Regions from separate parts of the Sediminibacillus sp. JSM 1682029 genome, predicted to be linked through region 2. Evidence: predicted binding sites of a transcription regulator. Region 2 holds the regulator's gene; each other region holds the start of a gene.
The links. Region 2 encodes Rex, which represses fermentation and respiration genes when NADH is low (regulators of the CRP and FNR family bind a similar motif). Its sites were predicted from a motif close to TTGTGAAATATTTCACAA; they were not measured.

Region 1: ABVF09_RS11370 (YwiC-like family protein) is a predicted target of Rex. The motif match lies at 1,868-1,885, and genes of this name have one in related genera.
Region 3: ABVF09_RS02900 (cytochrome c oxidase subunit 2A) is a predicted target of Rex. The motif match lies at 1,446-1,463, and genes of this name have one in related genera.
Region 4: ABVF09_RS07115 (L-lactate dehydrogenase) is a predicted target of Rex. The motif match lies at 1,147-1,164, and genes of this name have one in related genera.

The regions. Positions count from the first base shown of each region.
Region 1 is NZ_JBEWYY010000006.1:40,236-43,419, reverse strand. It holds gene ABVF09_RS11375 (dimethylarginine dimethylaminohydrolase family protein) at 114-971, shown strand; gene ABVF09_RS11370 (YwiC-like family protein) at 1,066-1,806, opposite strand; tRNA gene ABVF09_RS11365 (tRNA-Ala) at 2,003-2,075, shown strand; gene ABVF09_RS11360 (manganese-dependent inorganic pyrophosphatase) at 2,427-3,184, opposite strand, start outside.
Region 2 is NZ_JBEWYY010000006.1:265,248-268,431, reverse strand. It holds gene ABVF09_RS12475 (ABC-F family ATP-binding cassette domain-containing protein) at 1-727, opposite strand, end outside; gene ABVF09_RS12470 (redox-sensing transcriptional repressor Rex) at 1,560-2,210, shown strand; gene ABVF09_RS12465 (MDR family MFS transporter) at 2,281-3,184, shown strand, end outside.
Region 3 is NZ_JBEWYY010000001.1:574,933-578,116, reverse strand. It holds gene ABVF09_RS02910 (hypothetical protein) at 53-460, opposite strand; gene mobA (molybdenum cofactor guanylyltransferase) at 766-1,353, opposite strand; gene ABVF09_RS02900 (cytochrome c oxidase subunit 2A) at 1,523-1,681, shown strand; gene ABVF09_RS02895 (cytochrome c oxidase subunit II) at 1,700-2,164, shown strand; gene ABVF09_RS02890 (b(o/a)3-type cytochrome-c oxidase subunit 1) at 2,165-3,184, shown strand, end outside.
Region 4 is NZ_JBEWYY010000003.1:166,839-170,022, forward strand. It holds gene ABVF09_RS07110 (oxidoreductase) at 1-826, shown strand, start outside; gene ABVF09_RS07115 (L-lactate dehydrogenase) at 1,253-2,188, shown strand; gene ABVF09_RS07120 (L-lactate permease) at 2,225-3,184, shown strand, end outside.

The DNA of each region.
Region 1 (3,184 bases), 230 kb from region 2:
AATTCAATCAAGTAAATGGGCTGCCTTGCGGTTTTTGATGATAAGGAAGAGGGAATATCTCCTTATAGAAGTCAGTATATTATTCCAAATGATAATGGAGGTAACCCGAGTTGATGATAAAATCAGAAGAAAAGATCATTGATTGCACGACAGAATACCGAAAGTTAGAAACATTATTCATTTGCAGGCCGAAATATATGGAAATCACCGAAGTTATTAATGAAACACAACGGCATTATATTAATGGTAATATCGACGTCGATTTGGCAATGGAACAGCATGAGACATTTGCCCGTATATTGGAAAAACACGGAGCGGAAGTTATCCGTCTGGAGCCGGAACATCAGCTCAATGAACAAGTTTTCACCAGGGACATCGGTTTCTGCATTGGCAGCCGATTGTTTTTATCGGAAATGAACACACATATCCGGGGCGCAGAAGTAGACGTATTGAAACAAAGCTTGCAGGATAAAGGCATTTCTTATCATCGTCCTTTTTTACAATCCATTGAAGGCGGAGACGTCATGGTCGATGGTGATAAAATCTGGGTCGGCATCAGTAAAAGGACGACCAGGGAAGCGGCTGAGACCCTGCAATTACAGCTGGGAAATGATTATCAAGTCATCCCGCTACCCATTGACGATAGCATTCTTCATCTTGATTGCGCTTTTAACATCCTTAGTCCCGATTGGGCTTTGATATACCCGGATGCATTTGCTCCCGCAGATTATCAAAAATTGAAAGAAAACTATCATCTGATTGAAGTTACCGCTGCAGAGCAATTTTCCATGGGCACCAACGTCCTTTCCATCGGTGGAGGTAAAGTCATCAGCATGCCGCAAAACAAGGATGTCAATGAAAAAATGCGACGAACCGGTTTCCAAGTGATTGAAGTGGAATTTTCCGAGATTATAAAATCGGGTGGGTCTTTCCGATGCTGCAGTCTCCCGGTTTACCGGTCCAATAGCTGATGATAAAAAAGAAGCCGCCATGATTGGCAGCTTCTTTTTTATGCATCCACTTCACCAGGCGCTTGATCTACTTCCAGGTCAATCTATCGTCCTTTCACTGGAAAAAAACTTCTTCAGATAGAACGATGATCAACATTAGCACAAAAAAGAAAACGGAATTGAGGATTTCCAAGATGCCGATTTTTTTAATAGAAAGTGTTTTTTCAGGCAGCAGCCAGGCTCTTAATAAACTCGGAAAGTAAGCGACACTCAGCCATATTCCTCCGATGAAAAAGCAGCCAATCGTCAGTAAAAGATGATACCCCCAGGAGAAGTACAGGAACTGCCGGTTTTTCTTTTCCCTGATCATCGTTTTCACATAAAAAATACTGCCGAAAAAGAATAAAAAGTTATAGGCAGCCAAAACAAGTGCTGCTGGTTCAATGGTACCCATACCGAGGAAGTAGCTGCCCACTCCGCCGATACAAAAGGTAATCACGGCCACTACATCATTGAGGAACGCTCTTTCCTTTTTCTTTTTGGCAAAGTAAATGTTGACCAAAAACAGCGGAAGCATGGCAATGCCGAAGAGTATCAAACGCCATTCCACCAAGAGTAACGGGAGCAGGAACAGCAGGGCGGCAAGGCCGAACAGAATCGCTCCTTTTTTATAAAGGGAGTTGTTCCGTTTCTTCTTGAATACCATGATAAACGGATAAGTTGCCAAGTATAAACAGAGCCACCCCAGAAACAAGGGGATATGCCAGAATGTAAAGCGGCCGGCAATGGCTTCGAGAAAGAATGGGATGATCAGCATTGCCCAGGCGCCGTGCTGTTTGGGGAATAATTTTTTCATTTTATAAACTCCTTTGAAGGAATCGGTTTTCTTCTATTATGCAAGATTGAATGGAAGGTTAATGTGAGAAATATCACAAGCTGGGAAACAACGGACATAGACAGCCAAACAATTTTTGCTTAACCACTTGCAAAATAGCTCGGTAATGATATATAATACTTCTTGTCTGAGTCAAACAGCACTACTAATCGAATACGGGGCATTAGCTCAGCTGGGAGAGCGCTACACTGGCAGTGTAGAGGTCAGCGGTTCGAGCCCGCTATGCTCCATCACTCAACCCCTTGTCTATCAAGGGGTTTTGCTATGTGTGCGTTTTTAGTTAAAGATGGGATTTATCCTTTTGGGGACGAAATGTTGACGTTTTTTCTAAAGGTGCGTAAATGTGGAATCCTTTCTTCCTACATGACACTCTGAAAGTCGTTAAAACTGCAGCCTGAATTCGATATCATTTTTGTTGTTCCTTATCTGTTATGAAGTCTGAATGAGTATATCATTCTAATATAAAAAGGCATCCATACGATCTTAATGGACGCCTTTTATTTTTATATTTAGTAGTTCTAGCGGAAAATTGACATTTTATCTGTTTCCATTTGCCACAAAGTTCCGCTTTCATGGTTTATTCAATCCGCAAATGCGTTAGTAAGTGGAGGAACAACCTGTTTTTTACGAGAAACAATCCCGCTAAGAAAAGTTGTATTGTCTTTTAAGGTAGTCGAGAAAGCTTGTTCAAATTTGTGTTGTTCTGCTCCTAAAGCCAGTACAAGCGATTCGCTGGTCAAAATATCAGTAATCAATAATACGAACAAATCCAGATCATTGTTTTCAATTTTCTCCGAAATAGCATTTTTTATCTCTTCACTGCGGGATTGGACATTGCTTGTATCCACCACATTTATTTGAGCGATTTCTACGTTTGCACTTCCCATTTTGAATAGCTTAGCGTCAATTGAAATGATGTCTGTCGGATCGAGATTTTCTGTCCCGGCTCCGGCTTTTAATAGCTCCATGCCGAATGTTTCCATTTCCACATCCGCCAATTTGCTGAGTGCCAACGCAGCTTTACGGTCTGCCTCGGTCGTGGTCGGGGATTTAAACAACAATGTATCCGAAATGATTGCTGAGAGCATCAGCCCGGCAATGGCTGCATCCGGCTCTAACTCATGTTCTTTATAGATTTTATAGAGGATGGTCGCGGTGCATCCTACAGGCTCGGTGCGAAAATAGACAGGTTGATCGGAAGAGAAGTTGGAAATGCGATGGTGGTCGACCACTTCAACGATATTCACTTCTTCCAGATTGTCTATACTTTGTGAAGGTTCGTTGTGATCCACTAGAATTACGGCGTGATTTTTTCTCAATGGTTCTGCTGCTAAATCAG
Region 2 (3,184 bases):
TTGTAGAATGGTTCCGGGATATTTCATAGACAGTTTCGACCGTTTTATCCAAGAAATAGCGATCATGGGAAACAATCACGACGGCACCGCTGTAATTGTTCAAATAGCCTTCCAGCCAGGAAAGGGTTTCGATATCAAGATGGTTGGTGGGCTCGTCCAAAACCAGGATGTCCGGCTTGGATAGGAGCAGCTTGCCCAGTGCCAAGCGGGTCTTCTGGCCGCCGCTCAATTCTGCTATCGATGTATCCCAATCCTGTTCATAGAAATGAAGGCCATTCAAGACGGCCTTGATGTCTGCTTCATACTGATAACCGCCCTCCATTTTGAAGGCTTGTTGTTTGGCGTCATAAGCAGCCAGCAATTTTTGATAGGCATCCTGATTCTCCAGCACATCCGGGTCACCCATCTGCAATTCCATTTCCCGCAGTTCTTGTTCCGTATCGACAAAATGCTGAAATACGCCCAGCATTTCCTGCCAAATCGTCTGATTTGATTCGAGACCGGTGTTTTGGGCGAGATAGCCAAGTGTCGTCTCTTTCGGCTTGTGGATTTCCCCCTCGTCAAAGGGCAGGATTCCCGCGATGATTTTCAACAGCGTCGATTTTCCTGCTCCGTTCCTTCCGACGACAGCAATCCGGTCATTGGTCTGCACTTCTAACTTTATATTGGATAAGATAAGCTCGGCGCCATATCTTTTTGTGATGTCATTGACTTGCATCAAAATCATTTTGTTCACCTCAATGCTTTAAGTGTATCTTAATCCTCTTTGCGGTGGCAAGCGTCACAGCAATGCTTCCGGTGATTATTTTGCTTCATGCGTTCCCCCGATTTCGATATAGTGATAAGTATGGAAAAGAATGTGAATAAAATCACGACTTATTGCTGAATTTTTGATAAACTAAAGAAGTTAAACAAAATAAGCAAAAGTACTTGTATAAAGGAAAGCTCTTTCCCCAAACTTGTAACATTGTAAATGATAAACAGCATCTATTTGATAGAAACTTCGTTGGTTTGCTAGTAAGGTTCAGTGCTAGAGCGAACTCCGCATAACACTTCGCTTTTGATGAGCACGGTTGTAAATGTGGGGCTGTTTTTTTACTTGCGAGGAGTCGGTGTCGAAGCGTTCCTTGTCTTCATAAGTAATTGCTTCTGCTAGGGTAGCTGTTTTTGGAGTGTACGCATTCAGAAGCGGCTGATATACCGACTAAAAAGGAAAAAGATTTGTGAAAAACAACAAACATACTCACGGCGGAGGAAATCCACGAAGACTCCTGCGGGAGGAAAGGCCTAGGGGAGACCCCGCAGAGCGCAGCTCGAGGAGGCTCACCAGCCGCCCGCGGAAAGCGTAGTGGATTTCCGCAGCCACACCCATTTGTCTAGAGAACAAAGCAAAGTGTTTGTGGAAAACTGCCTAATCAAAAAAGATAACGGTTACGAAATGAAATTATGTACAGGAGCTTGATAGCTGGTCATCGATTATCCGAAAAAGGCATCGATAAACCTGATTGCTTCTTAGAAAGCGGACACAGGACAGAAGGGCAACTGTAAGGAGGATATGTATGAACAACGAGCAAAATAAAATACCACAAGCAACGGCAAAGCGCCTGCCACTATATTACCGATTTATCAATAACCTGCATCATCAGGGAAAGCTGCGCGTTTCATCCAAGGAACTGAGCGACGCGGTCAAAGTAGATTCTGCCACCATCCGCCGGGATTTTTCTTATTTCGGTGCATTGGGAAAAAAAGGGTATGGCTACAATGTCGAATACCTGCTCAGTTTTTTCCGGAAAACCCTTGATCAGGACGAAGTGACCAAGGTCGCACTCATCGGAGTCGGGAATCTTGGAACAGCTTTTCTCCATTATAATTTTATGAAAAACAACAATACGAAAATCGAAATGGCCTTTGATGCCGACCCGAATAAAGTAGGATCCGATATTGGCGGTGTCCCTGTGTATCATGTAGATGATTTGGAAGATCATTTAAAAAACACGGCTGTCGCCATACTGACGGTACCTTCCACAGAAGCACAGGGAATTACCGAGCGACTGGTAGATGCCGGTGTCTCCGGTATCCTTAACTTCACACCCGCACGGATCACCGTTCCCGATCATATTCGGGTGCATCACATCGATTTATCCGTCGAGCTTCAGTCGCTGGTTTACTTTCTCAAGCATTACCCTCTGGAAGAAGAAGCGGGAGAGTAACCCTGCATACCCTCTCGCTGAAGAGGGTATAGGTTTACGATTTACCGTAAACTCATAGGGGGGTGGACGTATCAAGAAAATAGATTCTAAATGGCTGGTTGTCGTTTCTGTTTTATTTGGCACTTTCACCGTGATTTTAAACAACAGCATGTTGAATCCGACCTTGCCGCACTTCATTGAGCTGTTCGACTCCAACGCAGTGTCGGTGGGCTGGATTTTGACAATTTTCATGGTATCGATGGGGATGACGATGCCGCTGACCGGCTACCTGGGCGATCGGTTCGGGAAGAAAAAGATTTACCTGATTGGTTTATCGATTTTTCTGGTCGGCTCGCTGTCCGGTGCATTGTCCCATACATTGGGAATGATGATTGCCTCGCGGGCGGTACAGGGCATGGCAGGCGGACTGATGATGCCGATCGCCATGGCCTTGATTTTCCAGGCCTTTCCCCGAGAGGAACGCGGGCTCGCCGTCGGTATCTATGGAGTTGCAGCGATGGTGGCCCCGGCAATCGGGCCGACCATCGGCGGCGTGATCATCGAATTTTTGCCGTGGAATTTTCTATTCTTATTCAATATTCCATTCGGACTTATCGGGTTGATCATCTCCAGTAAATACTTGATTCCGACCAAGCCGGACCCGAATCTGAAATTCGACTTGACCGGTTTCCTGCTGGTGACAGCTGGTGTCGGGGCGATTTTGTTTGCCCTCGGCAGGGGCTCGACATGGGAACTGTTGACACAGCCGTTCAGTTTTCTCATGATCGGCGGAGGCGTGGCGGCCGTTATTCTGTTCATTATTTACGAACAAAGACAAGACCAGCCACTACTGGAACTGAGTGTTTTCAAAGTCCCGACCTATGCTGTTTCCATCGTAGTGACGGCCACCGCATCGATCGGACTGTTTTCGGGTATTTTTTTATTGCCGCTATTGATCCAGAATGTGTACGGCTTGAGCGAAATCCAGACCGGCT
Region 3 (3,184 bases), on a different contig from region 2:
TTTTATTTATGGAAGCGATAGTGGGGATTAGTCCTTCCGGAAGAATAAAGCCTTATTTTGCCTTGGATGGTGTTTGAAGTGTTATGTTCATTTTTCCATCTCTGAATCGCACATATGGATCATCTCTTTCACCTACAAGTAATTTCCCTTTCCAAATGTGTGCTATTTCATGGTACTCCTTCTTTTTTCCATTCACCTCTGCAGTTACTAAAATATGAAACCAGAAAGTATGACCATCCGCATATTCCACCTCTGAAATCTCATAGCCTTTGAGGGCGTAGTTCTGCTCTTCTAAAAAGGCAGTTTTTTTCAAATAAAAGTCCTTCGCCTCTGCTTTCGTTAATTTTGTTCCGGTAGACAAGTATTCGTTCGTATTTTCTTGATAATCGTAGAGATATAAAACTTCAAAGGCTTCTTCATATTCTTCATTGATAAGGGATTGGTAATAGTGATTGATCATATGTTCTGCTTCTTTTTCCGGAAAGTAATTTTTTCGTATGCTGGGCCAGGAAAGAACAAATGTACAGAGGAGTGCGGCGAAAATAACAAGCGTAACTACTTTTTTAATGGAAACCTCCCCCCTTTTTCAAGCTTATCTACCGATTGATTCTATCACAATTTTGTTGTAAGAGAAGCGATAAAAAGGAATTGATATACAGGTGGATATTCATTTTACCATCTTTAAAACTTATAGAAATCCCAGCCTACTAGCGAGCTTTCTATAATCCTTCGTTTTATCCTCATCCTCCTTTACAGTATTCAACGCTAAAGGGGTTTGTACAGCTTATCATCGGGATATCGTCTGAAAAACTGGCTGTTCAATCCATACCTCTGCAATTCCGTCTCATCCATTCCCATCCATTCCAACAATTGAAAACATTCGTAGAACGATACAGGCTTCCGTTTTTCTATACATGCACAAACCGTTTTCAGCGTCTGCTGACGTCGGTATAATCCATGAAACGGAATCGGGGTGTTTTGGAAATACGGAACGACTGCCGAATGACCCGTTTGTTGAAGTCTCTCCTTCATCGCTGCTGCCGCTTGAGAGGATAAAGCGGGCATATCACAGCTGACCAGCCAGATTAAAGGATGGCTGGCAAGGGAGAACCCGGCATGAATTGCCCCTAATACCCCTTTGTTTTTGTGGAAAACGGTGACAATGCGGATATCTGATCCGACCCGTGGCAAAAACGTCATCGGATTTTCGGTGACGAGCACAATTTCTTCGACAAATTGCTGCATTTCCCTGATTTGCCGGTTGATCAGTCTTTCACCGGCCAGCGTTTGTAACGCAATTTCTTCCGCATATGGATGGATGCTTCGATCTGCTATTATAATGCCGCTTTTCATCCTTTCCCCTCCCTTGTTTTTTCCTGTTCAGCATAACTGTTTTGAAAACACAAAACTGTAATGGAAGTCACATTCCCGACTTATTGAAAAGGATGTGATATTTATCACAGAATCGACCTGTCATGTTCCGCTACAATCAAATTAGATTAAAGGGAAGGGAGCGTTCACGATGGCGAAATTGGATTCTGCCAAATCGTTCGAAGCCGAAAAAGAGCACGCCGGGAAAACAGAATCGAAGCTTAACGGAACCTTGTTGTCCGTCATGCTCGTCGGAGGATTTATCATATTATCCTGGATCGGGGTGTACGCGCTTTATCTATCCAGGTAGGAAAAGGGGGAGTAACAGATGCACATGCACAAGTATGAAAAAATATGGCTGATTTTTGGCGGTATCACATTGATTGTATTCCTGTCGGTAATCGGCGTCAGCGCGTTTGCCATGGGACATCATCCGCCAAGCGACATGACGACAATCGATCCGGAAAAAGTGAAGGAAACAGCACCTTTCGATGACCCTGGTCTGAAGAAAATCGGGGACAATGAATATGAAGCGGTGATGGTTGCCCAGGCGTTCATGTTCGGGGAACCCTTAGAAGTGCCGAAGGGGGCGACCGTTCATTTCAAGGTGACGAGCGCGGATGTGGTTCATGGTTTTTCGATTCCGGGGACGAACGTGAACATGATGATCACACCAGGGCATATCAATACGATTACCCACACGTTCGACGAAGCCGGTGAGTTTTTGATCATTTGCAATGAATATTGCGGAGTCGGACATCAGGCCATGAGCGGAAGGATAGAGGTGAATTAAATGGAAACCACGTTGATCAATCGGAAAGATGCGAAATTGAGTCTTGCCCACATTTATGTAGGCTTTATCGCCGTATTGCTTGGAGGGATTGCCGGACTGCTGCAAACCTTCGTCCGCAGCGGGGCGATCACATTGCCAGCGGGGATTGGCTATTATCAGCTGTTGACCGCCCATGGCGTTCTGTTAGCACTTGTATTCACTACTTATTTTATAATTGGATTTTTGTACTCGGGCATCAGCAAAACAACGGGAACGCTGGCTGAAGGACCGCGAAAACTTGGCTGGGCCGGCTATTATGTCATGACAACAGGAACCGTGATCACCACGATCATGATCTTGACCAACGATGCCAGTGTGTTGTACACATTTTACGCGCCGCTTCAGGCCTCGCCATGGTTTTATATTGGGCTTGCACTTGTCGTGATCGGAAGCTGGATCAGCGGAGCCGGCATGTTCCGCCAGTACCGTAATTGGAAAAAAGCCAATCCAGGTCAGCTTTCTCCGTTGTTCAGTTTCATGGCAGTGATGACAATGCTGCTTTGGCTGATCGCCACACTGGGCGTGGCAGCTACCGTCGTCCTGCAATTGATTCCATGGTCATTCGGCTGGGTGGACACCATCAATGTCCTGTTGAGCCGTACACTGTTTTGGTATTTCGGCCATCCGCTTGTCTATTTTTGGCTGCTGCCTGCTTATATTTGCTGGTATGTCATCATTCCGAAAATCATTGGCGGAAAAATTTTCAGTGATTCGTTGGCCAGATTGTCCTTTGTCTTGTTCTTGCTGTTTTCGATCCCGGTCGGCTTTCACCATCAATTGCTCGAATCCGGAGTATCGCATACATGGAAGTTTATCCAGGTAACCCTGACCTTTATGGTCATCGTCCCTTCGTTGATGACAGCCTTCTCCTTGTTTGCCACCTTTGAATTGAGCGGCAGGCAGAAGGGTGCTAGAGGATTGTTCGGATGGGTGAAAAAATTGCCATGGAAGGATGCACGGTTCTTTGCACCATTTATGGGA
Region 4 (3,184 bases), on a different contig from region 2:
GGCAACCGTGGTAGTACCTGTCCGGAGTCTGGAAAAAGGGGAGGAAGCGCTGAAAGGTCTTCCCAATGTGGAAATAGATACCATGGATTTACTTGATCCAGCCTCTATCGATACATTTGCGGAGAATTTCCTTTCCTCCAAACGTCCATTGGATATACTCATCAACAGTGCGGGGATCATGGCGCCGCCATTAAGACGGGATCAAAGGGGCTATGAATCGCAATTCGCCACCAACCATCTCGGGCATTTTCAACTGACTGCCCGCCTGTGGCCGGCTTTAAAACAAGCGGATGGTGCCAGAGTTGTGGCGGTATCATCGCGTGGCCACCGGTTGGGAAACATTGACTTTGAGGACCCTCACTTTGAGCATCATGCGTATGATAAGTGGAAAGCATATGCACAGTCGAAAACGGCAAACAGTTTATTCGCACTGGAATTGGATGAACGCGGAAAGTCGCACCATGTCCGTGCCTTTTCTGTTCATCCCGGATTGATTCCTACCACCGATTTGGGCAGAGATTTAACTAAAGAGGAGTTTGGACCGAAGCAAATGAAAAACAGCAAAAACGGTTCCGGATCCAAGGAGGAGACGCCGCAATTCCATACCATCGAGCAGGGGGCCGCCACCGTTGTCTGGTGTGCTGTGAGCCCGCAGCTTGATGGACTTGGCGGAGTTTATTGCGAAAATGTCGATATCGCAGAAGTCGTTCCAGAGGATAGTGAGAAAGCCACGGGTGTCCGTCCATGGGCGGTTGATCCCGAAGCGGCGAAACGCCTTTGGAAATTAAGCGAGGAAAATATCGGTGTTCCTTTCCCCGTTTCGTAAAGAAGAAAAAAGCAGCCATCAAGCAGGTACACGAGTTGTCTCCCTGCTTGATGGCTTTAACGTGAAGCCTGTTCCTTCTACATCAGGTCCTAGCGACTAATCCTATAATCCACGGGTTCCAGAGCTTTATCTGTTTGATTGCACGTCTAGCGGTTTTCCTGTTGTTCCAGGATTGTGTGATTTCCTGTGAAAGTGGGTAAGGTACTTAGGAAACGGTGTACACTTTGGAGAGGCTTTTACGAAAATCTTTCTATTTCAGAAATGCTTTATTCTTATCCTTAAAAGCATTGCAAATCTCAAAAAGGTGTATTATAATTTAATTGTGAAATGTTTCACAACATGTAGTCGATCTGGTGAAAAATCCAAGGTGAAAATTTTTAAATCCATATGTGAATTAATTCACATATGGATAGGGAGGTATGAATGATGAATGTAACACTTGGCAGCAAAGTCGTCTTAATCGGTACAGGAGCGGTTGGGTCCAGTTATGCTTATGCGCTGATGAATCAGGGGATTTGTGATGAACTGGTGCTGGTTGACTTGAATCAAGAAAAAGCGAGAGGCGATGTCATGGATTTGGACCATGGGATTGTCTATGCTCCGAGCTCGGTTCAAATAAGGTTCGGCAATTATCAGGACTGTCACGATGCGGCACTTGTCGTGATATGTGCCGGAGCAGCACAAAAACCGGGAGAAACTAGACTCGATTTAGTAACGAAAAATGTGAAAATCTTCGATTCGATTGTCACCAGTGTAATGGATTCCGGCTTCAACGGTATTTTCCTGGTGGCCACCAATCCTGTTGATATTCTCGCCTATGCCACCAGGAAGTTCTCCGGACTGCCAAAAGAACGGGTGATTGGATCGGGTACGATTTTGGATTCGGCAAGGTTCCGTTATTTACTCGGGGAAGAATTTGAGACAGCTCCGACGAGCGTCCATGGTTATATTATCGGGGAACACGGTGATTCACAGCTTCCGGTTTGGAGTTCGACGAATATTTCTGGCACACCGATAGCTCCCAAACTGACGGAAGAAAGAAAGCGGGAGATTTCCATCCAGGTGCGTGACGCTGCTTACAAAATCATTGAATCAAAAGGAGCGACTTTTTACGGGATCGCCATGGGATTGGCGAAAATCACGAGGGCAATCCTGAAAAACGAAAATGTCGTCCTCCCGGTTGGCGCCATGCTGGATGGAGAATTCGGGCATGAGGATGTCTATATCGGTGTTCCGGCCGTGATCAACCGGACAGGGGTGAAAAAGATCGTCGAGTTATCGCTTGATGAAAAGGAACAAGGCCAGTTTGCCCAATCTGTTAAAACATTAAAAGATATCCAAGCAGCATTGTGGAAGAAGTAACGGTCGGGATCTAACTTATAAAAGGGAGCAGTTAACATGTTGGCAGAGAGCTTCAATCCATTTGATAACCTGGTTGTATCAGCACTGGTCGCTGCAATACCGATTCTCTTGTTCTTATTATGTCTGACCGTATTGAAAATGAAGGGGATTTATGCCGCCCTGTTAAATTTGCTGGTGACGTTCTTCATTGCATTGTTCCTTTTCCGGCTTCCTTTGGGGGAATCCCTGGGCAGCGTCATGCAAGGATTGATTCAAGGAGTATGGCCGATCGGTTATATAATCGTCATGGCTGTATGGTTATATAAAGTTGCGGTCAAGTCAGGGAAATTTGAAACACTCCGCGGGAGTATTGTAGGGATATCGAAGGACCAGCGTATCCATTTATTACTGATTGGCTTTTGTTTTAATGCCTTTTTGGAAGGGGCTGCCGGATTTGGCGTTCCAATTGCTATCTGTGCGGTACTGTTGGTTTCGCTTGGCTTCAAGCCGTTGCAGGCCGCTATGCTCTGTTTGATTGCCAATGGGGCATCCGGAGCTTTTGGTGCAATTGGAATCCCGGTGGGAATTATCGACACGTTTGGATTGGAAGGCGGAGTGACTTCGATGGACGTATCGATCATGACGGCTCTGACATTGCCACTCATTAATTTTACGATTCCGTTTTTGCTTATTCTGCTTGTTGATGGGATAAAGGGAGTGAAAGAAATACTACCCGCCATCCTGGTTACTTCAACAACATACACGGTAACCCAGGCGCTTATTACAGTTGTGCTTGGACCGGAGCTGGCAGATATCATTCCTTCTCTACTTGCTATGGGTTTGTTGGCGTTATTTTTAAAAAAGTGGCAACCGAAGAACATTTTTTTACTGAACGGAAAGGAGTGTCAGACGGAGAAGCATTCTGCCGGCGAAGTCATCAAGGCCTGGTCTCCGTTTTACCTATTAACGGCATTCGTGCTGGTGTGGAGTTTGCCGGTTTTTAAAGGGTTGTTTGCA